Rhodoligotrophos defluvii: one gene and its partner. The protein of the gene in region 1 interacts with the protein of each later gene in a pairwise test. Links are inferred from orthologs where the notes say so. Each region holds a gene or a part of one and is shown on either strand. Other genes may lie near its edges.

Region 1 (16,538 bases):
GGGCTCGATCCGCTGCCGCCCGGTACTCAGAAGTTTGTTGATCTGTACAAGGCGAAATACGGCACCGACCGTTGGTGGGGACCCAATCCCGAGCGGGCGCAGATCTCCATCGCCACCACGGTCGGCGCGGCCTATGATTGCGTGAACCTGCTGGTTTCGGCCATCGAGCGGGCCGGCTCCACCGAGCCGGAGGCGATCATCAAGGCCCTTGAGGAGACCAAGGACGTTCCCGGCGTCGGCATCAGATCAATATCCTTCAGCCCGGAGAAGCATACGGCGCTGGGGGTGGATGACCTTGCCGTCTACGAGATCGGCAAGGAGGGCGATCGCATCAGCCTCAAGATCGTCCAGGAATAGGGGCTGCAACGGGAGGCCGCTCTCCCCCTGCGCGTCGATCATCAGGGGGAGCGGCCCGCAATTTCGGGCGTTTGGCTCGCCCCTGGAGCATGGGTCCCGAACCGAAGCGCCGCCTTCGCGAGAAGCGGATCACGCTCAAGCAAAGGATCAGGGCGGGATGGCAATTCCGGACGAGTCGTCCCGCCCCGGAGCATTTTCGAGCGAAGTGGGTACCGGTTCGCGTGAAGAAAATGCGACCAGGCAAAGACTCAGCGGAGCATTTTCGAGCGAAGTGGGTAGCGGTTCGCGTGAAGAAAATGCGACCAGGCAAAGACTCAGAGGAGCATTTTCGAGCGAAGTGGGTAGCGGTTCGCGTGAAGAAAATGCGACCGGGCAAAGACTTAAGAGCGGTTCCGCGATGTGGAGAAAAGCGGAAACGCTCTAGACCGGCCACGAGAAGCCGGATTTCAATGTGAAAGGCCGCGCGCTGCAGCGGGTTGACGCAAGCTTTTGGGGAGGTGCGGATTGAACATCTTTCTCTCGCTGGTCCTGGCGGGCGTGAGCGTGGGGTCCGTCTACGCCCTCGTGGCGCTGGGGTTGAACGTCACCTTCTGGACCACCAAGACGCTCAATTTCGGCCACGGCTCGCTGATGATGTTCTGCGCCATGCTGCTGGTCTATTTCGCCAGCCAGGGCATCGCCATGGCCGCCGCCGCCATCCTGTCGCTGCTGGTTGTGGCGGGCTTCGGCATGTTCATCGAGCGCTTTACGGTGCGGCCGGCGCTGAAGAGCAATAACAGCATGGGCTGGGTGGTCTCGACCCTCGGCTTCGGCATCCTTTTGCAGGGTGTGGCCGCCAAGCTGTTCGGCTCCCAGGCGGTGGCGTTCCCGTCGCTCCTCTTCGGCTCGCAGGATTTCATCACCGTCTTCGGCTTGCACATCGCGCTGCAATATCTGCTCGTGTTCGGCCTGTCGGTCTTCCTGGTGGTGGTGCTCGAGGCCTTCCTGCGGCTGACACGCTGGGGCCAGGCGGTGCGCGCCGTCTCCCACGATCCGGAGCTCGGCCGCGTCAACGGCATGCCGGTGAACCTGATCATCATCGGCTCCTTCGTGCTCTCGGCCCTGCTCGCCGGCGCCGCGGGCCTGCTGGTTTCGCAGATCGGCGGCACGGTCGATCCGGCCTTCGGCTTCAACCTGGTCCTCTTCGGTTTCGTGGCGGCGGTGGTCGGCGGCATGGGCAGCTCGGTCGGCGCCCTGGTCGGCGGCATCGCCCTCGGCGTCCTGTCGAAGCTGATCGGCGGCTACATCTCCTCCGCTGCGGAACAGCCGGTGGCCTTCGCCATCCTCATGCTGATGCTCGCGCTCAGGCCCAATGGTCTGTTCGCCCAAGCCGAGGCCACGAAGGCATGACGAAGCTCAAGAGCACCCTCACGGCCATCATCACCAACACCTATCTGCTGGCGGCGGTTGTCGCAGCGCTTGCCATAGGCGCCAGCTGGATGAGCTCGGGCACCGTGCACATCCTGAGCTTCGTGATGATCACCGTCATCTTCGCCCTCAGCATCAATCTGCTGACCGGCCTTGCCGGGCAGATCTCCCTTGGCCATGCCGGCCTGTTCGGCATGGGCGCCTATGTGACCGGCATCCTGGCCAAGACCTACGGCCTGAGCGTGCTGTTGGCCATTCCCCTGGGCACGCTTTCGGCGGCACTGGTCGGCTATCTCCTCTCCTTTCCGGCGGGCCGCGTGCGTGATGTCTATCTCGCCATGATGACCCTCGGCTTCGGCATGATCTTCTTCGAGATCGTGCGCGAGTGGAACGATGTGACCGGCGGCATGATGGGACTGAGCGGCGTGCCGTCGCCCACCCTCCGTTCGCTGAAGGTTTTTGGTCTGCGCATAGACGAGGTGTGGTTCTTCCGCGTCATATTGCTGATCACGGTTCTGACCATCTGGGTCGTGCACAACATCACCCGCAGCCGCACCGGCCGCGCCTTCTATGCGATCCATCACAGCGAGATCGCCGCCGGCAGCCTCGGCATCTCCCGCAGCGGCACCAAGCAGCTGGCTTATGTGCTGAGCGGCCTCCTGGCCGGCCTGGCGGGCGCCCTTTACGCCCATCTGGTCGGCTATCTCGGGCCGGACAGCTTCGGCCTGAACCGCTCCATCGAAGTGCTGGTCATCGCCATTGTCGGCGGTCTCGGCTCCATCGCCGGCCAGGTGCTCAGCGCCACCCTGTTCACCTTCCTGCCGGAAACCCTGCAGGTCTTCGCGGAATACCAGTTCATCGTCTATGGGCTGATCCTCACGTTCTCCCTCATCGTGCTGCCCCGCGGCATCGCCGGATTGCTGCTTTCACCGCCGCGCTTCATCCAGCAGCGATCGCTCGAGCAGATGCAGGCGATCGCGCCCACCGCGCCGCCAATGGCGGCGGGCGCCGAGGCAGGCGCTGGCAGCGGCGGCGTTCTCACCGTCAAGGGCATCACCAAGAATTTCGGCGGCCTCACCGCGCTCGACAATGTGTCGCTCGAGCTGAAGCCCGGTCGCATCACCGCCCTGGTCGGCCCGAACGGCTCGGGCAAGAGCACCCTGGTCAATGTGATCAGCGGCATTTACTTGCCGAGCGACGGGCGCATCGAGTTCAAGGGCCAGGATATCACCGGCCTGCCGGATCACCGCATCGCCCAAGCCGGCATCGTGCGCACCTTCCAGGACCCGCGCCTGGTGCCGAACTTCACCGTGCGTGAAAACCTGCTCCTCGGTGCCCATCGGCTGATGTCCCACAGCGGCCTCGCGTCCGCCTTGGCCCTGCCGTCCGCGATCGAGGAGGAGGCAGCCTTCCTCGCGCGCATCGACCGGGTCATGGAGCTGACGGAACTCAAAGCCACCGCCGATCAGGTCATCGAGTCCCTGCCTTACGGCTATCGCCGGCTCGCCGAGGTGGCGCGGGCGCTGGTGGCTGAGCCCAGCGCCATTCTGCTGGACGAGCCCGCGGCGGGCCTGTCGGAAGTGGAGATGGAGCACCTTGCCCGCATCGTCAGACGCATGAAGGACATGGGCCTGACCATCATGCTCATCGACCATCACATGGATTTCCTGGCCGAACTCGTTGACGACGTGGTGGTGCTCGACAGCGGCCGGGTCATCTATCGCGGCACGATCGAGGGCATGCGCTGCGACCGCACTGTCATCAACGCCTATCTCGGCGACGAGCAGGAGGCGGTGAATGCTTGAACTGCGCGACGTCAAGGTCAGCTATGGCGCGGTGGAAGCGGTGCGCGGCGTCTCCATCACGGCCAGGCCCGGCACCACCACCGCCATCCTCGGCGCGAACGGCGCCGGCAAGTCCTCGCTGCTGCGGGTCATTTCCGGCATCGCCCCTCTGCGCGGCGGCAGCATCATCATCGACAGCCGGGACGTCTCGAAAATCCCGGCCGAGCGCAGGGCCAAGCTGGGCCTTGCCCACGCCATGGAGGGGCGCCGGCTGTTCCGCCAGCTCACGGTCGAGGAAAACCTGCGGCTCGCCTGGTCCTTCGGCAGCCGCAAGGCACCCGTCGCGGAAGCGGTCGATGACATCTACCAGCGTTTCCCCATCCTCGAAGAAAAGGCCAAGGTGCAGGCCGGCTATTTGAGCGGGGGCCAGCAGCAGATGGTCATCCTGTCCTGCGCCACCATCCGGCAGCCGTCCTACCTCCTGCTGGACGAGCCCTCCCTCGGCCTTGCGCCCATCATCGTAACCCAGATCTACGAATTCATCACCGGCTATGCCCGCCGCTCCGGTGCAACCGTCATCATCGCCGAGCAGATGGCAAGTCTGGCCCTCAGGGTTTCCGACCATGGCTACGTCCTCCGTCGCGGCCGCATCGTGCTCGAGGGCGAAAGCCGCAAGCTCCTGGCCGATGGTATCGCCAACGCGCTTTCGGCAAGCTACCTTTAGGCCCATCGTCGGCGCGGGCTTTCGTGAAATGCCGTCGCGCCGCTTCATCGCCACTGCCTTCGGAACATCAGCCATGCCATTCATCACGCACGACGCAGTCCGGACCATCGCTGTCATCGGCGCCGGCACCATCGGCGCATCCTGGAGCGCCTGGTTCCTGGCCCGCGGCCTCACCGTCCGCGTGAGCGATCCGGCCCCGGCCGCCCCCGACATGGTGCGCGCCTATGTGAGGGAGGCCTGGCCGGCCCTGCGTCAGCTCCGCATCACGGAAGAAGCGGTGGACCAGGCCCTGGCGCGTCTCTCCTTTCACGCCTCCGCCGGTGAAGCCGCTCAAGGTGCCGACTTTGTCCAGGAAAATGCGCCGGAGCGGGTTGCGGTGAAGCAAGCGGTGCTGAAGGAGATCGACGCCGTTGTCCCCGCCGACCGGGTGATCGCCTCCTCCACCTCGGGCTTCGGGGTCACCGAAATGCAGGCCGAGATGCGCCATCCGGAACGGCTGGTCGTCGGCCATCCCTTCAATCCGCCGCACCTCATCCCGCTGGTGGAGGTGGTCGGCGGCGGCCGCAGCTCGGAAGAGGCCGTGCAATGGGCGATCGGCTTCTACAACCACGTGGGCAAGCGCGCCATCCATGTGCGCAAGGAGGTGCCTGGCCACATTGCCAATCGCCTGCAGGCGGCGCTCTGGCGCGAGGCCCTGCACCTTGTGCAGGAAGGGGTCGGCAGCGTCGATGACATAGATGCGGCCATCGCCTATGGCCCCGGGCTGCGCTGGGCCATCATGGGCCCGCATCTCACCTTCCATCTGGCTGGCGGCCGCGGCGGCATCGCCCACTTCTTCGACCATCTCGGGCCAAACGTGGAGAAGTGGTGGGCCGACCTGGGCACGCCGCACATCACGCCGGAGCTGCGCGACATGATCGCCCGCGGGGTCGAGGAGGAGATCGCCGGCCGCTCCTATGAAAGCCTTGTCGAGCACCGCGACAAGGCCCTGCTCGGCGTGCTGGCCGCCACCAGACAGCCGTTGCCTGCAGAGGAATAAGGTCGCAAGATGCCACATGGCGGCAGCGCGCGCTACCGCCACCGCTGCGGAGGGATTGGCAATGGAGACGGTCAAGTTCACCCAGATGAAGGATGGCGATCGGGAAGACTACGCCTTCCTCACGAAACACGAGCACGAATTCGTTGCCGGTACCGCAGATCGCCTCCTCGCCGCTCTCGTCGCGTTGGATGAATCGCTCTCAGGCTACAAGATCACCCGGCTTGGCCATTCCCTGCAAAGCGCCACACGCGCCTGGCGGGCAGGCGCCGACACCGACTGGATGGTCGCTGCCCTGCTGCACGATATCGGTGATATCTACGCGCCGCATAACCACGACGAATATGCGGCCACCATCCTTCGCCCTTTCATACGCGAGCAGTGCACCTGGGTGGTCGAAAAGCACGCCGATTTCCAGCTGCTCTATTACGGCGAGCACGTCGGCGCCAATCCGAACAAGCGCGAGATGCACAAGGGCAGCCCGTATTACGACGATTGCGCCCTGTTCTGCGAGCTGTGGGACCAGTCCAGCTTCGATCCGGACTATCCCACCTTCGAGCTGGATCTCTTCCGGCCCATGGTGCGCGAGGTGTTCGCGCGCAAGCCCTACGACCCCGCCGTCATCCAGCCGGGCGTGCGCATGCCGCTCGAAAATGCTGCCATTGCGGCGCAGCGGGCGGGCACGGCCTGATCAGTTGTAGCTGACCTCAATCAGGAAGCAGCGGCTTCGGCCGCCTGGTTGTCCAGCGCCTTGCGCGTCTTGGCCCGCAGGCGCTCGGAAGCGGATTTGAGCTGCCCGCAGGCCGCCATGATGTCGCGGCCGCGCGGCGTGCGGATCGGGCTCGCATAGCCTGCGCGGTTTACGATCTCGGCGAATGTCTCGATCCGCTCCCAGTCCGAGCATTCATAGGGGCTGCCTGGCCAGGGATTGAACGGAATGAGGTTGATCTTGGCGGGTATGCCTTCCAGCAGCTTCACCAGCCGCTTGGCATCGGCATCGCTGTCATTGATGCCTTTCAGCATCACATATTCGAAGGTGATGCGCCGGGCATTCGACAGGCCGGGATAGTTGCGGCAGGCGTCCATCAGCTCGGCAATCGGGTATTTCTTGTTCAGCGGCACCAGCTTGTTGCGGATCTCGTCCGTCGTGCCATGCAGCGAGATCGCCAGCATGACCCCGATCTCCTCGCCGGCGCGCGCGATCATCGGCACCACGCCGGCGGTCGACAGGGTGATGCGCCGTCGGGACAGCGACAGGCCCTCGTTGTCCGACACGATTTCCATCGCGGCCTTCACATTGTCGAAATTGTACAGAGGCTCGCCCATGCCCATCAGCACGATATTGGTGATGTAGCGGCCGCCCACTGGCGGCGTCGGGTTGGCGGCAAGCTGCTCCGGCCATTCCCCCAGCCGGTCGCGGGCGACCAGCAGCTGCCCGACGATCTCGCCCGCCGTGAGGTTGCGCACCAGCGTTTGCGTGCCGGTGTGGCAGAAGGTGCAGGAGAGGGTGCAGCCCACCTGGCTCGAAACGCACAGCGTCCCGCGGTCCTCTTCCGGGATGTAGACCGCTTCCACCTCGTGCCGTTGGCCGAGCGGGCCGGCCGCCGGCAGCCGCAGCAGCCATTTGCGCGTGCCATCGGCCGAGATCTGCTCCTCGATGATGTCGAGCCGGTCGAGTGTGAAGCGCTCGCTCATCAGGTCGCGCAGCGTCTTGCTCACATCCGTCATGGCCTCGAACGAGGTGACGCCGCGGTTGTACAGCCAGCGGAAGATCTGCCCGACCCGCATGCGCAGCTGCCGCTCGGGAACGCCCAGCTCGCTCAAGACCTGCGCCAGCTCCGGCCGGGTGAGCCCGATCAGTGAACGCCGGCCGCCATCCGGCTCGGGCTGCGGCCCATGGCCTGGCCGCGACCTGTGCGAGATGTCGAGTATCGTGCGGGGGCCGGTTGTGGGCTCTAGGGTCATGCTGTCGGACAAGGTTTGCGAAACCCGCGGGCACGGCGCCGCGCGGGCTTCGACAACAGGTCGCGTGCGGCGAGGGCGATGTCAAGCCCCGCGACGCGCGGCCGGCCGGCGAACTGGCCGGATGCCTATTCGCAGGCCTGGTCGATCGCCTTCATGGCAGCGGTCACGCCGGCAAGCGAATAGGTGTCGGTGGTTTCGGTGCCGCGCCAGGACGTGCCTTTGATGGTCAGCTTGTGCCCGGCCTTCATGGCGCTCACCACCTGGCTGTCCTTGGTGCTGGAATCGAACCAGCCGCCGTCGCCATTGGTGAACATCTCGTAATTCGTCCCATCGATGGTGACCAGTGCGGGCGCGTCCTTCTTGAAGGGATAGCCGATGATCGTGCTCACCTCGTTGCGAACCTTATCGGCGGTGCGGTGGGTGACCAGCAGGAAGATCGGGTCGCGCTTCACATTGTTCGGTTCCGAGGACGAAGGCTTGGCCACGATGTAGCACACCTTGCCCTTTTGCGTATTGTAGGTGTAGGCCGCCCAGTCGTTGAAGTCGCCGAGCAGCTGCGGCTCGTTCTGTGTCTGGGCCGCAACGTCCCGAGGCAACGCCGAGGCGGCAAGAGCGGCCATGAGGCAGAAGGCGACGAGCGTCCCACGTGAAGTCATCGTTGAAGAGCTCCTTTCATCGGGTCCGACAAAGTTTCGAGGCGAGGGGTAGACGCAACGCCATGTGAAATCAACCCAGGCACGACGGAGCGCGCGAAGGCTGAACCCTAACCGAGTGGCCCCCGGCGAGGCAAGCGACGCCCGGCAAGCCGGCGAAAATGGCCATTGCACGCCAGATGGTTATGAGACTATCAGCATGGCCAGGACCAGATATGAATCCATGCCTCGCTGAAAGTTGATTCGAAACGCACGCGAGAACACATGGCGGCAGGCCCGCGCCCCCGGCACAGCCTCTAGGGAGAAATAATGATGAGAGCAGTATTGTGTAGGAATTATGGACCGCCGGAAAGCCTGGTGCTCGAAGAGCTTCCCAGTCCTGCGCCGGGTGCTGGCGAGGTGCTGATCCGGGTGCGCGCCGCCGGGCTCAATTTCTTCGACACGCTGATCATCGAGAACAAGTATCAGTTCAAGCCGCAGCTGCCCTTTTCGCCGGCGGGCGAAGTGGCGGGGGACATCACCGCCATAGGCGAAGATGTGCAGGGCTTCCGCGTCGGCGACCGCGTCATGGCCTATCTCGGCTGGAACGGCGCGCGCGAGGAGGTGGTGGCGCCCGTCTCGAAGCTGATCCCCCTGCCGGACGCCATAGACTATGCCACCGCCGCCGGCCTTTCCGTCACCTACGGCACCACCTTGCACGCCTTGAAGGACCGGGCGCGCATCCAACCCGGCGAAACGCTCGCAGTGCTTGGCGCCGCTGGTGGCACCGGCCAGGCCGCCATCGAGCTTGGCAAGCAGTTCGGCGCCCGTGTCATCGCCGCCGCGTCCTCGGACGACAAGCTGGCCTTCTGTCGTGAGCTCGGTGCCGATGAGGTCATCAACTACGAGCGGGAATCCCTCAAGGACCGGCTGAAGGAGCTGACCGACGGCAAGGGCGTCGATGTGGTCTATGATCCCGTGGGCGGCCCCTTGGCCGAGCAGGCGCTGCGCTCAACCGGCTGGTATGGGCGCTTCCTGGTCATCGGTTTTGCCGGCGGGGAGATCCCCAAGATCCCGCTTAACCTGGTCCTGCTGAAAAGCTGCGACATCGTCGGCGTGTTCTGGGGCGCCTATATCGAGCGCGAGCCGCAGCGCAATCGCGAGAACATGGAAATGCTGCTCGGCTGGTGCGCCTCCGGCCGCGTGCGGCCGCGAATCGACCGCACATTTCCGCTGGACCGCACGGCCGACGCGCTCAACGTTCTCGCCAAGCGCCAGGCCAAGGGAAAGATCATCCTGGAAGTATGAGGGCTCAGGGGTCAAGCCGGTGACGACGATTTGTTTTGCCAGCCAACAGCTTACGTCATGCCGGCCTTGAGCCGGCATCCAGGGCCACACGGTACGAACGCCCTTGCGGCCCTGGATTGCCGCGTCAAGCGCGGCAATAACGAACTTTGAACAAAGCCGTCATGCCCGGCCGCGCCTAGGCGCCGAGCCGCGGCCGTGAGGGGCCGGTCTTCCCTCAAGCGCCCGGACTGTCGGGCGTCCCGCCGTGCCGCAGCTTGTCCAGCGCTTCTCGGGCCATCTCCTGGTGCTTGGGCTTCATATAGATGCCGATGATGTTGAGCGCCGCAAACAGCACCGCCGCGTCATCGGTGAAGCCGATCGCCGTGAGAATGTCGGGGAGGAAGTCGAACGGCACGACGAAATAGGCCAGCGCCGCGAACAGCACCGCCTTGGCCCTGAGCGGCGTGTCGGGATCGGTTGCGCAATAATAGGCGGCGATCAGCGACTGCGCGAACGGAATGCGGCTGGCCACCCGCCCGAGCTTGCGCCAGAACCCGCGCCGGACCCGCTTCTCGTTGGCTTGCATCACGGCCGGCAGCTGAATCTCCGGCGATGTGAGGTCCGGCATGTGCTTCTCGTCTTTCCGCTCTGCCATGCGCATCTCCTAGAGCGTCATCCCGAACCGGAAGTCCGCGCGACAAGGGGTGATCACGCTCGACCAAGGATGAGGCACCGCGCCTTCATATGGAAAGGCGGTGCCAGGGAACAAGCCTTGCTCGGCATCGATCATCGAGCGGAAAAATGAATTTTGCTCCAAGCAGCGCTGGCCCGCTGCAAGCGGCGCCATGTCGGCTTAGCGGCTCATGAAGTAGATGCTGGCCATGATCACGATGATGGCCAGGAATTGCAGCAGCACGCGCAGCCGCATCAGCCGTTGCGAGGTATTGGCGCTGCCGCCGCGCATCATGTTGACCAGCCCCAGCACCAGGACGATGAACACGGCCGCAAGGGCCACGGGTACGGCATAGTTTGCAAAAGACATGACAGACGAACTTTCTCTGCGGCCCCGAATGATCTGACGGCCGAGTTCGGCCAGCGCGTGTTCCGTTTCGAGCCGCCGTTCAGTTGGAGCCGTCGAGCAGCCGGCGCGCGATCACCTGCGCCTGGATCTCGGCGGCGCCCTCAAAGATGTTGAGAATGCGGGCGTCGCACAGCACCCGGCTGATGGGATATTCGAGCGCGAAGCCGTTGCCGCCATGGATCTGCAGGGCGTTGTCCGCCGCGGACCAGGCCACCCGCGCCGCCAGCAGCTTGGCCATGCCCGCCTCCAGGTCGCAGCGCCGGCCCGCATCCTTGTTGCGCGCCGCAAAATAGGTGAGCTGCCGGGTGGCCATGATCTCGGCCGCCATCATCACCAGCTTGTCGGAAACCCGCGGGAACGCCACGATCGGCTTGCCGAATTGCAGGCGCTCGCAGGCGTAGCGCAGCCCCAGGTCGAGTGCGCTCTGCGCAACGCCGATCGCCCGGGCGGCGGTCTGGATGCGCGCGCTCTCGAAGGTTTGCATCAGCTGCTTGAAGCCTTGCCCCTCGACCCCGCCCAGCAGATTCTCCGCTTTGACCGCGAAGCCGTCGAAGCCGATCTCGAATTCCTTCATGCCCCGATAGCCGAGCACCTCGATCTCGCTGCCGCTCATGCCCGGCGCGGGGAAGGGATCCTCGTCCGTGCCACGCGGCTTCTCCGCCAGCAGCATGGAAAGGCCCTTGTAGCCCGGCTCTTCGGGGTTGGTGCGCACCAGCAGGGTCATCAGGTCCGCCCGCACCGGATGGGTGATCCAGGTCTTGTTGCCATAGACCTTGTAGACGTCGCCCTCGCGCACGGCCCGGGTGCGCAGGCTGGCAAGATCCGAGCCGGTATTGGGCTCCGTGAAAACCGCCGTGGGCAAAATCTCGCCCGAGGCAAGCTTGGGCAGGAAGCGCTGCTTCTGCTGCTCGGTGCCGCCATGCAGGATGAGCTCCGCGGCAATCTCGGTGCGCGTGCCCAGCGAGCCCACGCCGATATAGCCCCGCGACAGCTCCTCCGAGACCACGCACATGGACTCCTTGCCGAGCCCGAGGCCCCCATAGGCTTCCGGCAGTGTGAGCGAGAACACGCCCAGCGCGCTCAGCTCCTGCAGAATGTCCAGGGGAATATAAGCGTTCTCCAGGTGCCACTCGTGCGCATGCGGTGCCACCTTGTCCTCGACGAAGCGGCGCATCTCGCCGCGCATCTGCTCGATCGTCTCGTCCAGCCCGGTGGCGCCGAAGGTGAGCGCGCCATCCTGCGCCATGATGAGGGCGATGAGGCGCGCCCGTGCATCCGGGCTGTTGCCCTCTCGCCGCAGCCGGGCGGCGCTGCCCGCGGCCAGCGGCTTCAGCGAGGCATCGTCCAGCCCGAGATCATGCGGCCGCACGAACTCGCCCAGGTTCATCGGGATGCCGCCCACGATCTGGTTGAGATATTCCCCGGCGAGGACCTGCACGAGCAGCGTTTCGGTCTCGCCGAGCCGCTCGTCCTCCTCTAGCCGCGCCGCATAGAGCGCCAGCTGCCGCAAGGTCTCCACATAAGTCGCGAGCCACGCCAAGCCGTGCGTCGCCGCCTGATGCTGCTCGATCAGCTCGGCCGACACGCGCCCGTTGCGGCTGACCAGGGCAGCGACGCGCGACCGTGCCTCCCCATAGACCTGCTCGGCGGCATTCACCGCATCGGCTACGAGCTGGGGCACCGATCCGAGAATGGCCCTGCTCTGGGCGACAGGCGCGGCGATGGACATGGGGCGGCCTCCTGCGATGTCATTTTCAATGACGGTTACCGCAGGCCGTGATGCACTGCAACATGCAACACGCCCATCTCAGCCATGACGTCGCTCGAACACGAAGTAAAGGCCCTCTGCCGGAGCATCCGCAAACAGCGGCGCCTCGTGCCGGTGGCGGATAGCCATCACGCCGGCCTCCGACAAGGCGGCGATCTTGTCGCGAAACCCGGACGGTTCGAACACATGGGCATGAATGGTGCAAACAAGCAGGCCGCCCGGCCGCAGCACCCGGAAGATCTCGTCGAATGCGACCGCGCCCACATGCGCGTGAGTGAACGTGCCCGACGAGATCGCCGCGCCATAGGCGCTGCTCGGCAAGTCCAGCGGCCGGGTCAGGTCCGCCTCGAACAAGGCGCGGTAGATGCCCTTCATCCGCGCCAGCGCAAGCATCTCCGGTGAGATGTCGACGCCGTCGATGGTGGTGAAGCCATGCGCGCGGGCGGCCGCCGCGGTCAGCCCCGTCCCGCAGCCGATGTCCAGCATGGGCACGGTGCGGTCCGGCAGCCATGCCGCCGCCAGCGCCGCCACCCCTGCCGGCGAGAGGTAATGCAGTTCGGTTTCGAGCTGCTGGTCGTAGCTCGCGGCCCAGTCGCGGTAGAGCGTCACCGCATCCTCAGGTCCCGCCATGCTGTAGGAGCGGGCCAGGAACTCGTCCGACCGGGATGCCGTCGCCGAGGTGCCGCTGCTGTCCGCCTCCGGCTGTGACGGTGCGCCGCGCGCATTCTCCCCCGATCGGGTATCTGTCCTGTTGCGCTGCATCGGCAACCACTATAGCCGATGTTTCGACCGACGTAAGCGGATTGGCGGAGAGCAACACCCGTGGTGCAGGCCCTGGACACGATCGTGCCTGTCTTCGGCCTCATCGTCATCGGCTTCCTGCTCTCCAAGGCCGGCGTGTTCGGCAAGATGGCGGCGGAAGGCCTGTCCACCGTGGTCTTCACCCTGTGCATGCCCGCCTTGCTGTTCAAGACCATGATCGGCATCACCCTGCCGCAGGTCTCGCCTTGGGGCCTGTGGGGCAGCTATTTCGGCGCTGTCGCCATCGCCTGGATCATGGGCTGGGCCGCCGTCGCCTTGCTGTTCCGGCGCGATGCGCGCACCGCCGCCGTGGCCGGTGTGGGCGCCGCCTATGCGAACACCATGCTGATGGGCCTGCCCATCATCTTCGCCGTCATGGGCAATGCGGGCGCCTTGCCTCTGTTTCTCATCATCGCCGTGCATCTGCCGATCATGAGCCTGTTCGCCACCATCCAGCTGGAATGGGCGCAACGCTCGCAGCCGGGCGTCCGCCTTGCCCTGCTCGGCTCCATCGCCAAGGGCGTGGCGAGCAACCCGATCACCATCGGGCTCGGCGCCGGCCTGCTGTGGCGGTTCACCGGTCTGGCCTTGCCATCCGCTCCGGCCAAGGTCCTGGACATGCTGTCGGAGGCCAGCGTGCCCTGCGCGTTGCTCGCCATGGGCACCGCGCTCAGCCATTACAGCATCCGTGGCTCTGGTGGCCCGGCGGTTGCCATCACCTTGATCAAGCTCGTCGTCCATCCCCTGGCGGTATGGCTGCTCGCCCGATACGTCTTCCACATCCCGAGCGACTGGATGCGTGTGGCCGTGCTGTTTGCAGCCGCGCCCACCGGCATCAACACCTTCATCTTCGCCGTGCGCTACCAGGCGGCCATCGGCATGATTTCCGGCGCCATTGCCCTCGGCACCATACTGTCGGTGCTGTCCTTCTCCCTCGCCCTCTGGGCGACGGGTCCTTAGGCCATATCGCCGAAGCCGAGCAGCGCGCGGATCTCGCTCGCCGTAACCCCGGCCTCCCTCAGCGAGCGCAAGCTCCGGTCGCCGGCGCTTTTCGAGAGCTTGCGGCCGGTCTCGTCGCTGATCAGGCGGTGATGGCAATAGCGCGGCTCGGGCAGCCCCAGCAGCACCTGCAACAGGCGGTGGACCGCGGTCGCATGGAACAAGTCCTGGCCGCGGGTCACGTGCGTAACGCCCTGCAATGCATCATCCACCACCACGGCGATGTGGTAGCTCACGCCGATATCCTTGCGGCCGAGGATCACGTCACCCCAGATCCGCGGGTCAGCCTGAACTACGCCTGTCTCGCCGAGAGGGCCGCTGCCGTCCTCCGCGAAGGTGAGTGGGCCGCCGGCCATCGCGAGAGCCCGTTCCATATCCAGCCGCAGCGAGAATGGTACGCCGCGCGCACGAAGCTCTGCTCTGTCGGCTTCGCTCAAATGACGGTGCAAGCCGGGATAGAGCGGCTGCCCGTCCGGATCCGCCGGCCAGTCCTTGCGCCCTTCGACCGCGGCGCGGATCTCCTGGCGCGAAGCGAAGCAGGGATAGAGCAGGCCCCTGGCTGCCAGGCGGTCCAGTGCCGCCCGATAGGTTGCCATGTGTTGTGACTGGCGCCGCGGCTCGCCCTCCCAGCTGAAGCCCAGCCAGGCGAGGTCCTCGATCGCTTGGTGCACATAGGAATCCTGGCAGCGGATGAAATCGATATCCTCGATGCGCAGCAGCACGCGTCCACCCAACGCGCGGGCGCAGCGGGCCGTGAACAGGGCGGAATAGGCGTGGCCCAGATGCAACGCCCCATTGGGGCTTGGTGCGAAGCGGAAGATCGGTGCAGCAGTCATCTCGTCATTGGCATATTGTTGAACGCCGCCGACAGGCGCATGATCGCTGCCTGCTTCGCATGTCTCAATTGCATCCTCCAGCCAAATCGATGACCGACACCATTGAAACGCTGGATCACATCCGCGACGGCATCGCCGCCCTGGCCGCCAGGGAGCGGCGGTTCGGCGACATGTTCGCCGTCACCGGCATGCCGCCGCTGCGCCGTCTGCCCGGCGGATTTCCCGGGCTGCTCAGGATCGTGACGGAGCAGCAGCTGTCGCTGGCCAGTGCCGCGGCCATCTGGGCGCGCATGCAGGCGCGGCACGACCCGCTCACGCCGGAACGGATGCTCGCCCTGGCGGACGAGGACTTCCGCGCCGTTGGCCAGTCGGCGGCCAAGATCAAGACGATTCGCGCCTTGAGCCTGGCGGTCGTCGAGCGCCGGCTCGATCTCGCCAGTCTGGACCAAGCGCCTGATGACGAGATCCGCCGGTCCTTGACCGCGGTCCCGGGGATCGGTCCCTGGAGCGCGGAGGTCTATTTGCTCGCCTGCCTCGGCCGGCCGGATGCCTGGCCTTCCGGCGACCTTGCCCTGCAGGTCGCGGCGCAGGCAGCCTTTGGCCTCCCCGAGCGGCCGGACGCCCGCGCTATGGCGCGGCTGGCCGAATCATGGCGGCCCTGGCGTGCCGTGGCAGCCAGGCTGATCTGGGCCTACTACGCCACGCTGAAGCGCCCGCTTGCTGCCCGTGCGGGAGCTCCCGCATGATCGATGGGCCACGGCTGCTTCCGCTGGCCGGTGGCCGTCCGGAGCATTTGATTGTGATGCTGCACGGCTACGCGGCTGATGGCCGGCAAATGCTCAATTTCGCCAGGCAATGGCAGAACGGATTGCCGCATGCGGTTTTCGTCTGCCCAAACGCGCCCGAGCCGTGCGAGCAGTCGGATTTCGGCCGTCAATGGTTCCCGCTCACCCCTCCCAAGGCGCAGCAATACTGGCCGGGCGTAGAGCGTGCAGGACCCCTGCTCGACGCGTTCATCACAGATGCACTTGCTCGTTATGACTTGCTGGACGCGAGCCTCGCGCTTGTCGGCTTCAGCCAGGGCACCATGATGGCGCTGCATGTGGGCTTGCGGCGCAATCCGCCACGCGGCGGGCCGCCTGCAGGCATCCTCGGCTATTGCGGCGCCATGGCCGGTCCCGAGTTCCTCGGCGAGCAGATCACGTCCCGCCCGCCGGTCATGCTCATCCACGGTGATCTCGATGAAGTGGTGCCGGTGCAGGCCATGACGATCGCCGCGGCAGCGCTGACGAGGGTTGGCGTTGAGGTGGAAACCCACCTCTCACGGGGAATTGGTCACGAGATCACCGCGGACGGTCTTGCATTGGGGCTGCAATTCCTGCAGGAGAGACTGGCCGCGGCGCCTTGATGCTGCCGCGGCAAAGAGCTACGAACGACTTGCGATCTAGACAGAGTCGCTTTCACAATACTGTCATACCAGATATAGTAAGTCGTGACGGTATGCTGCTGCTTCGAGCGGAATTATTCGCGGGGCCGGCGCCTGCTGGCCGGAAGCAAAGCAAGGCAAGGAGCGGATTTGGGTGGACGGCTTCGTCACATCACCGCAGAGTTACCCGGCGCTTGTGCTCAACGCCGATTTCCGCCCGCTGAGCTATTATCCTCTGTCGCTCTGGGCCTGGCAGGACGCGCTCAAATCGGTCTTCCTCGACCGCGTCAACATCGTCTCCTATTACGACCGTGTGGTCCGTAGTCCGAGCTTCGAGTTCCGGCTGCCCAGCGTTGTCGCGCTCAAGAGCTATGTCAAGCCGGCGCGCTATCCTGCCTTCACCCGGTTCAATCTGTTCCTGCGCGACCGCTTCAC
Region 2 (11,988 bases), on another replicon or contig:
GCCTTGTCGAGGCTGCCGCGGTGGCGTTCCAGCACCTGCTCGGCGTCGCGCCAAGTGCGCCAAGCCGCGGCCACCGCATCGGCCTGGCGTTCGAGCCCGCCATAAGCGTCGAGCAGACGCCGATGATTGGCCACATCGACCAGGGCGCGGTCGTCATGCTGGCCATGGATCTCGGCCAGAAGCCCGCCCAGCTGCCGCAGCAGGCTCACGGACACCGGCTGATCGTTGATGGTGGCGCGGCTGCGGCCGTCCAGGGTCTGGATGCGGCGGATCACCAGCTCGCCATCCGCATCGATGCCGCTTTCCGCAAGGAGCGCGAAGGCGGCGTGGTCGGGTCTGAGGTCGAAGGCAGCCGTGACCACCGCCCGGTCCGCCCCCTTGCGCACGAGCGCGGCGTCCCCGCGCGCCCCGAGCACCAGGCCGAGGCTGTCGAGCAGAATGGATTTGCCCGCGCCGGTCTCGCCGGTGAACACGGTGAGACCCGGCCCGAGCGTTACGTCGAGCCGGTCTATCAGCACGATGTCTCTGATCGAAAGCGCGGTCAGCATCGCGCCCTATATACCCCATCCGGATATCGGGGCGCGAGCGGGAAGCTCAGTCGCGGGCAGCCTCTCCCTCGTAGAGGCGCTGCGCTTCCGTGAGCGCCTCGTCCAGGCGCCGCCCGGGCCGATACGCGGCCAGCGCCTCGGAGCGCTCGACGCCGGGCATGAGTCCCGGCGAAGGCTCCTCCTCCCCGATGATGGTCCGCACGGGGATCACGCCCGCCCACACGGGATGGGTGCCATCCTCGTCGTCATCGCCCACGTTCTTGGCGCGCACCTTGGCGGAGGCCTCCTCGATCCGCATGCCAATGACGGTCGTCGCTTTGCTCTCCTGGCCTGTGATCTGGCGCAGCTCCGCGGCCCGGCCGGGGAAGAACCGGTCCACCACCCCGACCAGTGCCCGCGCCTTCTCGTCCGGGTCATCCAAGATGCGGGCGGTGCCGAAGCACATCGCCGAGCGATAGTTGAGCGAATGGTTGAAGCCCGAACGGGCCAGCACCAGCCCGTCCAGATGCGAGACGGTCAGGCAGGCCGGCGTGCCGCCCTTGAGATGGCGCAGCATCCGGCTGGCCGAAGAACCGTGCCAGTAGAGCATGTCACCTTCGTGCCAGTAGATGGTGGGCGTGCAATAGGGCTGACCCTCGATCACGTAGGCCACGTGGCACAGCATGCCGGCATCCAGGATGGCGAAGACCGCGTCCCGGTCATAAGATCCGCGCTCGTGGTACCGCTTCAGCCGGTTGCGGGCCGAGACTGGAAAGGTGGACGGAGCATCAAGGGTAACATCGGTCATAGCAATTGCATTCCTCGCCACAGTTATGCGCAATGTACCGGCAACATTGGCTCGCAAAAGATCCAATTTCATGCCAAAACTTCTAACCAAACCGGACTGGTCCGCGCTGATCCCGATCCTCCCGGGTAAAGGCCCGCGCGCCAACCAGCTCTACCAGGCAATCCGCCGGCTGATCGAAACCGGCCTCGTCCCGCCCGGCGCCAAGCTGCCCACCACGCGCGATTTGGCACGGCGGCTCGGCATCTCGCGCAGTGCGGCGATCGCCGCTTTCGAGCTCCTGACCGCCGAGGGCTTCACCGAAGCGCGCGTCGGGGCGGGCACTTTCGTGGCCACCCATGTGCCCCAGAGGGCACCCTCCCCTCCAGCCCGGCCGGCGCCACCAAGCGCCTTGGCAGCTGAACCCGTGCCGCCGCTGCCCGGCACCCTCGGCATCGCCATGGCCGACGAGCGCACCTGGCACATCTTCCGGAAGCTGATGTCGCGGCGGCTGTCCCGGCCGGCACCCGAGCACTTCGCTTACGGTGATCCGCGCGGCAGCAGCGCCTTGCGCGAGGCTGTCGCCGCCTATCTGCGCACCGCGCGCGGCGTGCGCTGCGATGCCCAGTCGATCGTGATCACCAGCGGCACCCAGCAGGGCCTGGATCTCATTGCCCGGGTCCTGATCTGCCCCGGAGACCCGGTGCTTGTGGAGGATCCCTGCTATCCCATGGCCCGATCGGCGCTGGTCAGCCGCGGCGCCCGCCTCATCGGCATTCCGGTCGACCGCGAGGGCCTGAACACCCTGGACGAGAAACAGCCTCTGCCCCGTGCGCGGGCGGTCTATGTCACGCCCTCACATCAATATCCCCTCGGCGTGACCATGACCATGCGGCGGCGCCTCGCCTTGCTCGACTGGGCAAGGCACAACGACGCCTGGATCATAGAGGACGACTATGACAGCGAGTTCCGCTATCTCGGGCCCCCGCTCGCGGCAATGCAGGGCATCGACGATGCGGCCCGTGTTATCTATCTCGGCACCTTTTCCAAGGTGCTGTTCCCGGGGCTGCGGCTCGGATACGCGGTTATTCCTGACGCCCTGCTCGATGCGGTTCTGGCGCTCCGCGTGAGCTCTGACCGCCAGCCATCCACGCTCGCGGAGGCGGCCCTCGCCGATTTGATTGCGCAGGGCCATTTCGCCGCCCATCTGCGCCGGGCCCGCCGTCGGGCGCAAGCCTCACGCGACGTGCTGGTCGCTACCCTGCGCGACCACGGCCCACCGGTGCTGACGGTGGAGCCACCGGCGCAAGGGCTGCACCTCGTAGCCAAGCTCGCCAGCCCGCGACTGGACGTTGAAATTGGCGCCGCCGCCAAGGCTGCCGGCATCGGCGCTCGTCCGCTGTCACCCATGTATGTGACCATGCCCCCGCAGCAGGGGCTGGTGCTGGGCTTCTCCGGGTTCCCCGACGAGGACCTGCGAAAAGCCGCGCGCAGGCTCTGCGAGATCGTCAGAACGGATTGATGGAGCTCAGCGCCTGGGTGATCCAGGACGACTGGTTCTCCTTCGGCTGCAAGCCGCTGCCCTGCAGCAGGTTATAGGCGTCCTGATACCACTGGCTGCCCGGGAAATTGTGGCCGAGAACGGCGGCGGCGGTCTGCGCTTCGGAGGTTACCCCGAGGGCGAGATAGGCTTCCACCAGACGGTAGAGCGCCTCCGGCGTATGAGACGTGGTCTGATAGGACTTGATCACCTTCTCGAAGCGATTGATCGCCGCCACATAGGCCTGCTGGGTCAGGTAATAGCGGCCGACCTCCATCTCCTTCCCGGCGAGATGGTCGCGCGCCAAAAGCGCCTTGGCCGCCGCATCCTTCGCATAGACCGAGTTCGGAAAGCGGCGGCTCACCTCGTCCAGCGCGGCGAGTGCCTTCTCGGTTGCGGTCTGATCGCGCTTCACGTCCGCAATCTGCTCGTAATAGGACAGGGCCACGAGATAGTAGGCATAAGCCACGTCCTTGTGGCCCGGATGCAGCGTGATGAAGCGCTGGGCGGCCAGGATTGCCTCGTCATATTCATTGCGCTGGTATTGCGCATAAGCGGCCATCAGCGTGGCCCTGGTTGCCCAGCTCGAATAGGGATGCTGGCGCTCAACCTCCTCGAACTGCTTGGCGGCCTTCGCGTAGGACCCGTCCTTCATGTAGTCGAGGCCCTTGTTGTAGAGGTCCGCCACCGGCTCGGCATCGTCCACCACCTGGCTCGAACCTTCCGGCGCCAGAGCGCCGCCGGAAGCGGGCATGGCCGTGCTGCTCGAGGTATCGGTCCCGCCGCCGTTCCACATGCCCGACAGGCTGCTGCAGCCGGACAACAGAAGCGCACCCGCGGTGGTGAGCGCTATGAAGCGCATCGCCTTCAAGCTGCCGCGCGGCGCCTGCTTCCGTCCGCTGCCCATAAGATCACCCCTCATCCAAACTCCTGGGGATTGTCGCCCTCCGTGCAGCGATCACCCGGTCCGCCGCATCCGCTGTATACCGATCACATCGCACCCCGGCAACGAGTCGGTTGATAACCTGCAATGCTAAAGGCGACAAACCCGGCGGAAGTGTGTCCGCCGGGTCTTGGCCGAGGGCCACGATGATGCCGGTTTTCAGTTGGCCTGTCGCCGCAGGAAAGCGGGAATCTCCAGCTGATCATCATCGAGATCACCCTGCCCGGGCTGCTCCGCTTGCGGAGCATAGCCCTGCTGAGGTTCGGGCTGTGCGTGCATATCGCGGCGGCTGGACATGGCCGGCTCGGCCTTCGCCGGCACGTGGTCCTCGTCCTCGTCGCGCCGCCCCAAGCCTACGCTCGCCAAGCGTTCGAACAGGCTCTTGCGCTTCTTGTAGGCATGGGCGTTCAGGTCTTCCACATTGGCGTTGCGCTGTGCGTAGTGCCGCTGCGCATGGGGCGGAAAATCCTCGATCGAAGGCAGCCGCGGCGGGGTCGGTGCCGCACGCAACGCAGGCTGCGGCTGCGCCAGGGGAGGCTGCGGCGCAGACACGGCCGCAGAGGAGGCCGCGGCGCCATAGGCCCGCTCGTCTTGCTCCAGGTGATCTTCGACCGCCTGCTGGTCCGCGACTGGCTCCTCCTCGACCGCGGCATAGGCGGGCTCGAGACCGACCGGCTCCAGCTCGCGCTCAGCCAGGGCAGACTGTGCCTGATAGGCGGACTGAGGCTGGGGCTGAGCTTGCGGCGCCTGCGGCCGCGCTGCTGGCTGAGGTGCGGCTTCGCGCATCACCGGCTGCGGACCTGCCTCACGCATCGCGGGCTGTGGAGCCGGAGGCGCCGGCGGCCGTCCGCTCCCCGTATAGCCATAGCTGGTGCGCTCCGGTGCTGAGTCATACTCGGCATCATAATCATGGGGCGCCTGCTCCATGGCCGGGTCGACGATACCGGTCGCCACCACGGAGACGCGCATCACCCCTTCGAGAGACTCGTCGAAGGTCGCGCCGAGGATGATATTGGCCTCCGGATCCACCTCCTCGCGGATACGGGTCGCCGCCTCGTCCACCTCGTAAAGGGTGAGGTCGTGGCCGCCCGTGATCGAGATCAGCAGGCCCCGGGCGCCGCGCATGCTCACATCGTCCAGCAGAGGATTGGAAATGGCCGCCTCGGCCGCTTCGATGGCGCGCTTGTCCCCCGCGGCCTCGCCGGTTCCCATCATCGCCTTGCCCATCTCGCTCATCACGGCGCGGACATCGGCGAAATCGAGATTGATGAGGCCCTCCTTCGTCATCAGCTCGGTGATGGAGGCCACGCCGGAATAGAGCACCTGGTCCGCCATGGCGAAAGCAGCCGCGAAGGTAGTCTTCTCGTTGGCGATGCGGAACAGGTTCTGGTTGGGAATGACGATCAGCGTGTCGACGTGCTTGGACAGACCCTCGATGCCGCGCTCGGCGGTGATCATGCGGCGCTGCCCCTCGAACTGGAACGGCTTGGTGACCACGCCGACGGTGAGAATGCCCTGCTCCTTGGCCGCCCGTGCGATCACCGGCGCAGCACCCGTTCCGGTGCCGCCGCCCATGCCAGCGGTGATGAAGCACATATGGGCGCCGGCCAGGTGATCCAGGATTTCGGGCAGCGCCTCCTCGGCAGCAGCCGCGCCGATCTGTGGCTGCGACCCCGCGCCAAGCCCCTGGGTGAGCGCGGTACCCATCTGGATCCGCCGCTGCGCCGCATTCTGCGACAGCGCCTGGGCATCGGTGTTGGCTACCACAAACTCCACCCCTTCGAGCTTGGAGTGGATCATGTTGTTGACGGCGTTCCCGCCGGCGCCACCGACGCCAAAGACGGTGATGCGCGGCTTCAATTCGGCCAGATTGGGAACTGTCAAGCTGATGGTCATGGGATGGCGTCCGCTTTCTTTGAGCCTCTCCTCTACATTTGTTACCAACTCGATAATAAATCGTTAACGCTGCCTTACTCCCGGTCACATTTTGAACCACTGCGGCAGCAATCCGTTAACCCACCCTTTGCAAATCTGGGCGGCTGGGCTCGGTTCAGCGGCGGGTGGCGGGCCTGATGCCGAGCCGGCTCTTCGCGTGGTCCACAGCGTCTGCCAGCCCGCGAATGTCTCCGGCATCGAGAGCCCGGATCACCCGTTCGAGCAGCCGCCGCGCTGAAACCTCCGTCGCGTCGACCCGCTTTTGCCCGCCTGGCATTTCGGGCAGCATCAGCCATTCCAGGGAAACCCCGAACGTGCGCGCATATTTGAGGCCCATGTCGGCATCGAACGAGACGGCTCCGTTCTCGTGCGTCCGGTACGTCGATTCCTTGACACCAACTTTCCTGGCAGCGGCTCGTGCGGTAGTGAACCCCGCTGCTATTCGGGCCTGCCGAAGCCTGTCTGCACGCTCGATGACGAGTCGGTGTTTGTCCATACCGGCTTGTTAATCGATGACCGCCTTATAATTCTCGCGATTCAAGGTCGGCCAACGCTAAAGATATTGACACGCCCCACCGAACCCGGGCGACATAGGCGATGCGATCCGCGCGGCCAGCGAGCCCCCGAGCGTTGTGCGGATCAGGCGGGAGCATCAGCCGTCCGATGAACGGACTGGTGCTCCCGTTTCCGCGACCGGTCGCTTGCCGCCCCGCCGGCAAAGTGCTCTATTCCAAACAGCTTTGCTGGTCCGAACAGCTTGCTGGTCCGAACGGCTTTGCTGGCGCCAAGCCGTGCAGGAGAAGGGCGCATGACCGATACCCTGGACACCCGGTGCTGTGTTGCCGGCGGCGGCCCCGCCGGTCTCATGACAGGTTTCCTGCTCGCCAGAGCCGGCGTGGACGTCGTCGTTCTGGAGAAGCACAAGGATTTCTTCCGCGATTTCCGCGGTGATACCATCCACCCCTCGACGCTTGAATTGATGAACGAGCTGGGCCGGTTGGAAGCTTTCCTCGAGCTGCCGCACAATAAGGCGGAGACGTTGAGCGCCGTGTTCGGAGAGGACGAGATCCAGGTCGCCGATTTCCGGCACCTGCCGACCCGCTGTAAATTCCTGGCGATCATGCCGCAGTGGGATTTTCTCAACTTTCTGGCGTCCGAGGCGCGCGCCTACCCTAATTTCCGGCTACTGATGGAAGCAGAGGTTGACGACCTCCTGATCGAGGATGGAAAAATTCGTGGCGTTGCGGCCCAAACCCCCTCGAGCCGCCTTGCGATCCGGGCAGACCTCACGATCGGCGCCGACGGCCGCAGCTCCACCGTGCGCGAAAAGGCAGGACTTGTGCCCCGCGACCTCGGCGCTCCCATCGACGTGCTGTGGTTCCGCTTGTCCCGCAAGCCAGAGGATCCTCCGGCCACCATGGGCCGTTTCGCCGCCGGCCATCTGATGGTGCAGATCAATCGCGGCGACTATTGGCAATGTGCGTACGTCATCGCCAAAGGCGGCTTTGATGCGATCAAGGCGGCGGGTCTGGACAGCTTCCGGCAGGCGATCTCGTCGCTTATGCCTGGATTGGCCGGACGGCCGGACGAACTCCAGGACTGGGATCAGATCAAGCTGCTGACCGTGCAGGTCAACCGGCTGGAGAAATGGTGGCGCCCGGGTCTGCTGTGCATCGGCGATGCCGCCCATGCCATGTCGCCGATCGGCGGCGTCGGCGTCAATCTCGCCGTGCAGGACGCGGTTGCCGCCGCCAACGCGCTCGTGCCTCCGCTGCGGGCAGGCCAGCCGCTCGAAGATGCCATGGCCGCGGTTCAGGCACGGCGGATGTGGCCCACGCGGGTCACCCAGCAGCTGCAGCTGGTGATACAGGACCGTCTGCTCAAACCGCTGCTGGCCAGCAAGGAGCTGCCCGCGCCACCGCTGCCTCTACGGATCATGGACCACTGGCCGGTTCTCAGCCGGCTGCCGGCACGACTCATCGGGCTCGGGGTGAGGCCGGAACATGTGCAGACCCCCGATGTCGCAAGATCCGCCCCCGGGCAGCCGGCGCTCGATCTGCAATGACCGCAGTATCAGCCGCCGCCGTTTCGTTGAGCTTGCCTTAACCGCTTCCGGCAAAACACTGCCCGCCTGTCACACAGGGACATTGTGCATTCCCTGCGCCCATGCGATCAGCCCTATGTTCATACCAAATGCCCGATCGAGGCAGGTCCGGATCATGCCATCGAAATTGCTCTCACCCCATGCGGCTGCTGCCGCCTTGCTGTTGGGCATTGCCGTCGCCCTGCCCTCGCTCCGAGCAGCGGCGGACGACCTTCCGAGCTATGCCGATTTCACCGACGGGGTCTTCCTGCCCTACCTCAATGCTGGCGATGGCGACCTCACCCGGCCGCCGCGGCTGGGCCTTTCCCTTGGCGGGCGCATGCTGGCAGCGGTGGTGGATTCGGGCTCGACGGGCATTGTGGTGGCCGCCGCCTACATGCCGGACTGGCAGCAGCTGGAGAGTGTTGGGGAAGGACGGATCACCTATACCAGCTCCGGCCGCGTGATGAGCGGCCAATGGGTCATCACGCCGGTGACCGTCCAGGGCGCCGACGGAAGCAGCGTTGCCACCACACCCATGCCGGTTCTGGTGGTCACGGAGGTGACGTGCCTGGAGCATGCCCGCAATTGCCAGCCGAACGATGACCCGCACGGCATCGCCATGATCGGCATCGGCTTTGCCCGCGAGCATGATGCCCAGGCCCAGGGCACGCCCGACAAGAACCCGCTGTTGCAGGTGGCGGCCCAGGAGGGCCAGAAGCAGCGTCGCGGCTACATCCTGACCCAGCGGGGTGTGCATGTCGGCCTTACCGGCGCCAATACCCGAGGCACTTTCCGTGCCGTCAAGCTTGACCGGCAGCAGACGGTGGACGACTGGTCGCCGATACCTGCCTGCATCTCGATCAACGGCACCATGCCGCCCGCTTGCGGCACCATGCTCGCCGATACCGGCGTGACGGCCATGTTCCTCACCGTGCCGGCAAGCCAGGCCGGTGAAAACGAAGGCACGCTGCCGCCGGGCACCGAGGTCTCGCTGCTGCTCAACTCGGCAGATGGCGCACCGAGCGAGCTCTACAGCTTTACCGCAGATGATGGATCATCACCGCTCGCCCCAAGCTCGATCCATCTCCGCGTCTCGCCCGAACGCACCTTCGTCAACACCAGCCTGCACATTCTGAACGGCTTCGACGTGCTTTATGACGCCGATGGCGGCTATGTGGGCTTTCGCGCCCGAGCCGGCCAATAAGAAAGCCGGCGCAGCAGCTTGCGGTCAGAAGCTCTCGCGGAACCAGCGGCCCACCCGCCGCATGTAGCCGTCATTCCGCGGTCGCCGGGGCTCGACCATGATGCTCTCGTCCGGTCGCAGCGCATAGGCGAGAAGCCCGGAGGCCACCGCGAAATTGGGGCTGCGGATCGCTTCCGGCATGCCGGTCAGCGGCTGTGGGAAGCCAAGCCGGATGTGGCGGTCGAGGATCTGGCTGGCCAGCTCGCGCGCGCCCGTCATCTGGCAGGCACCGCCGGTGAGCACCATGCGCCGGCCGGCCAGCTTGGCGAAACCCGAAGCCTGCAGCCGGTCCTTGATCAGCTCGAACGTCTCCTCGAGCCGCGGCCGCACGATGCCGGTGAGCATGGAGCGCGGGATCTTGTACACCGTATCCGTGCCGCGCTCGCCGACCAGCGGCACCGACAAGAGCTCCCGCTCGTCGAGCGCGCTTGGAATGGACGAGCCATAGAGCGTCTTCATGCGCTCCGCATGGGCGATGGGCGTGGAGAGGCCGCGCGCAATGTCATTGGTGATGTGATGCCCTCCGATCGGGATCACATCGGCAAAGACGAGATTGCCCTCGAAGAACACCGCAACCGACGTTGTCCCGCCACCCATGTCGATGCAGGTGACGCCCATGGCCATCTCGTCTTCCACCAGCACGGAGCGGCCGGCCGCATAAGGCGCGATCACCAGGCCGGCAATGTCGAGATGGCAGCGCTCGATCGCGAGCGACAGGTTGCGCAGCGGGCCCGGCTCGACCGTGACCACGTTGAGATCGACCCCGAGCTTCTCCCCGAACATGCCGCGTGGATCGCGAATGCCGCGCACGTCGTCCAGCGCATATTGCACGGGCGTGGTGTGCAGCACCACCCGGCCCGGCGCCTGGATGCGTTCCCCGGCCACCTGGATTGCCCGCTCCACGTCAGTGGGGCCGACCTCACGGCCGCCGACCCGGGTCTCGCCGGTCACCGCCTCGCAGCGCGGACGTCCCCCCGAGACATTGACATAGACCTGGTCGATGCTGATCCCGGCCATGCGCTCGGCCGCATCCACCACCAGCCGGATCGCGATCTCGGCCTGGTCGATATCGGTGATGGAACCGCAGCGGATGCCCACGGCCGCCTGGTGGCCGACGCCGAGAATGTTGAGGCTCTGCGTCTTTGCGCCGCCGAAGGCGCGGTTGCGCGTGGTCCGCACCTCCGCAATGAGGCAGCATATTTTCGTCGAGCCGACGTCGATCGCGGCGATGATCGGAGAATTGGGCGCGGGACGACGATGATGCTGGTTTTTACGCGCGTGCAACGGAACGACGTTCATGAAGCCGGCGGCTCCCGCCCTACTCAATACGAACACACAGCAGGCCGATGCGGCCCCAACTCATTGGCTTCGGCTGACCTTGACCGGCTTTGCGTTCTTGGACGATTTCAGCTTCTCGGCTGCCTCGTCCGACAGGCGCACCACGACGCGATCATGGAGCCGCATATCGATGTTGACGATATCGCGGGTCATGATCCCGTAGCGGTCGATCAAGGTCTTGAGCAGCACGAGCGCTTCGTCGACCTTGTCCTCCGGCAGATCCACTTTGATCGTGTTCGTCAAGTACAGGACCCACCGGCGGTCGGCGACGCGCACGGCTGCACGCGTCTGCGACATTAGCTCCGGTTGGGCTTCCAGATAGTTAACAAGATCTGCCGCGGCGAGATTGGCGCCCTCGCCGACCACGATCGGCAGATGCCGATAGGCGCGCACGTTGAGGCTCGGCATCGGGATGCCCGACTTGTCGATCACCTTGAACACGCCATCCGACTGCCAGAGCGCGAAGGGATGCCGCTCCGTCAGCTCGATCAGCAGCTTGTTCGGAAACAGGCGCAGCACCGAGGCTTGCGAGATCCAGTCGAGGTTTTCGAGCTTCTGCCGCGCCAGGTTGGCGTCGAAGCCGATCAGCGAACCGCCTTCCTCGACCCCGATCGCGCTCAGCACCTGCTCGCGCGTCTGCTGCTCCAGTCCCACGATGCGCACGTCGTCCGCCGACAGGCCGATCATGGACGCCACCTGGTTGACCAGGCCGCGCAGCGAGCCGCCCCGCTGCTCGAAATGGCCGCCGGCCACCAGCGCATAGCACAGGGCGATCAGCAGAAAGGCCGCCGGCGCGAGGTCGCCGGTGAGCTTCGCCTTGCGCACCGGCCGGCTCTCGCGCCGCTGGCGGGTGACCTTGGTCACCAAGTCGCGCGAGGGCAACTGGACCGGCAAAGGCTCGAACTGAGGCCGCGGCCGCTTCACCGGTGCGGGCTGCGGCGCGACCATGGCCTCCATACGGGTTTTGGGTCGCGCGGGCGGCGGATCGTCATTCGTTACCGCCGCGGCATCGAGGGGCCGCGTGCTGGCCGGCGCCGCAGCTTTGGCCTTGCCCGCTGCAGCCGCGACCGGCGGGGCGGCGCTCGCCATCTCCAGCGCGCGGGCCTTGCCCGCCGCAGCTGCCACGGGCGGCGCGCCCGATGATTTCTGCGCGGGGAGCTTGGTCTGCTCGGAAACTTTGGCAATGGCCGGCAGCTTCTCCTTGGCCGCTGCCCGCCGCAAGGTTCTCACTTGGGCCGGCAGCAGCACAGGGCCGTCGCCACGGGGGTATTCCGCGCTCCGCCTGATCCAGTCTGAGGCGCTCACCTTCCGCATGATGCGTCTTCCACCATCCAGGAGACGAGGGCCTCGAAGCTCATGCCGTCGTGGGCTGCCAGCTCCGGCACGAGCGAGGTGCCGGTCATGCCGGGCTGGGTGTTGACCTCCAGCAGGATCAGCTCGCCCGTGCCGCCGGGCGTGTCGTCATAGCGCAAATCCGCACGGCTCACCCCCCGGCAGCCAAGCGCCTGATGCGCCGCCAGCGAGATCTCCTGCACGCGCCTGTAGAGATCGGCGGGAATCTGCGCCGGCAGAATGTGGCGCGAGCCGCCGGG

What was found.
Region 2: the proteins of rlmN (region 1) and ftsZ interact in binary tests that used the Escherichia coli proteins (3 or more experiments, as listed by UniProt). The link is inferred for Rhodoligotrophos defluvii from one-to-one orthologs.

The regions. Positions count from the first base shown.
Region 1 is NZ_SZZM01000004.1:387,251-403,788, forward strand. What follows is about bases 5,147-8,091. They hold rlmN (dual-specificity RNA methyltransferase RlmN), read right to left. Parts: upstream 7,274-8,091; coding sequence 6,020-7,273; downstream 5,147-6,019. Other genes in these bases: E4P09_RS18925 (3-hydroxyacyl-CoA dehydrogenase NAD-binding domain-containing protein), read left to right, coding at 5,147-5,311; E4P09_RS18930 (HD domain-containing protein), read left to right, coding at 5,373-5,999; E4P09_RS18940 (invasion associated locus B family protein), read right to left, coding at 7,399-7,929. Also shown: E4P09_RS18900 (ABC transporter substrate-binding protein), read left to right, coding at 1-357; E4P09_RS18910 (branched-chain amino acid ABC transporter permease), read left to right, coding at 862-1,746; E4P09_RS18915 (branched-chain amino acid ABC transporter ATP-binding protein/permease), read left to right, coding at 1,743-3,569; E4P09_RS18920 (ABC transporter ATP-binding protein), read left to right, coding at 3,562-4,272; more of E4P09_RS18925, read left to right, coding at 4,346-5,146; E4P09_RS18945 (NADPH:quinone oxidoreductase family protein), read left to right, coding at 8,239-9,213; E4P09_RS18950 (YkvA family protein), read right to left, coding at 9,428-9,847; E4P09_RS18955 (twin transmembrane helix small protein), read right to left, coding at 10,046-10,234; E4P09_RS18960 (acyl-CoA dehydrogenase family protein), read right to left, coding at 10,314-12,002; E4P09_RS18965 (class I SAM-dependent DNA methyltransferase), read right to left, coding at 12,081-12,803; E4P09_RS18970 (AEC family transporter), read left to right, coding at 12,864-13,802; tRNA glutamyl-Q(34) synthetase GluQRS, read right to left, coding at 13,799-14,677; E4P09_RS18980 (DNA-3-methyladenine glycosylase family protein), read left to right, coding at 14,767-15,423; E4P09_RS18985 (alpha/beta hydrolase), read left to right, coding at 15,420-16,085; E4P09_RS18990 (HNH endonuclease), read left to right, coding at 16,258-16,538.
Region 2 is NZ_SZZM01000003.1:561,010-572,997, forward strand. The notes cover bases 3,323-6,261. They hold ftsZ (cell division protein FtsZ), read right to left. Parts: upstream 5,691-6,261; coding sequence 3,954-5,690; downstream 3,323-3,953. Other genes in these bases: E4P09_RS16895 (outer membrane protein assembly factor BamD), read right to left, coding at 3,323-3,773; E4P09_RS26735 (helix-turn-helix domain-containing protein), read right to left, coding at 5,845-6,225. Also shown: DNA repair protein RecN, read right to left, coding at 1-548; E4P09_RS16885 (pyridoxamine 5'-phosphate oxidase family protein), read right to left, coding at 595-1,335; MocR-like pyridoxine biosynthesis transcription factor PdxR, read left to right, coding at 1,406-2,833; more of E4P09_RS16895, read right to left, coding at 2,820-3,322; E4P09_RS16910 (FAD-dependent oxidoreductase), read left to right, coding at 6,538-7,794; E4P09_RS26610 (hypothetical protein), read left to right, coding at 7,949-9,019; cell division protein FtsA, read right to left, coding at 9,044-10,357; E4P09_RS16925 (cell division protein FtsQ/DivIB), read right to left, coding at 10,418-11,710; E4P09_RS16930 (D-alanine--D-alanine ligase), read right to left, coding at 11,698-11,988. UniProt on the Escherichia coli protein: Essential cell division protein that forms a contractile ring structure (Z ring) at the future cell division site. The regulation of the ring assembly controls the timing and the location of cell division.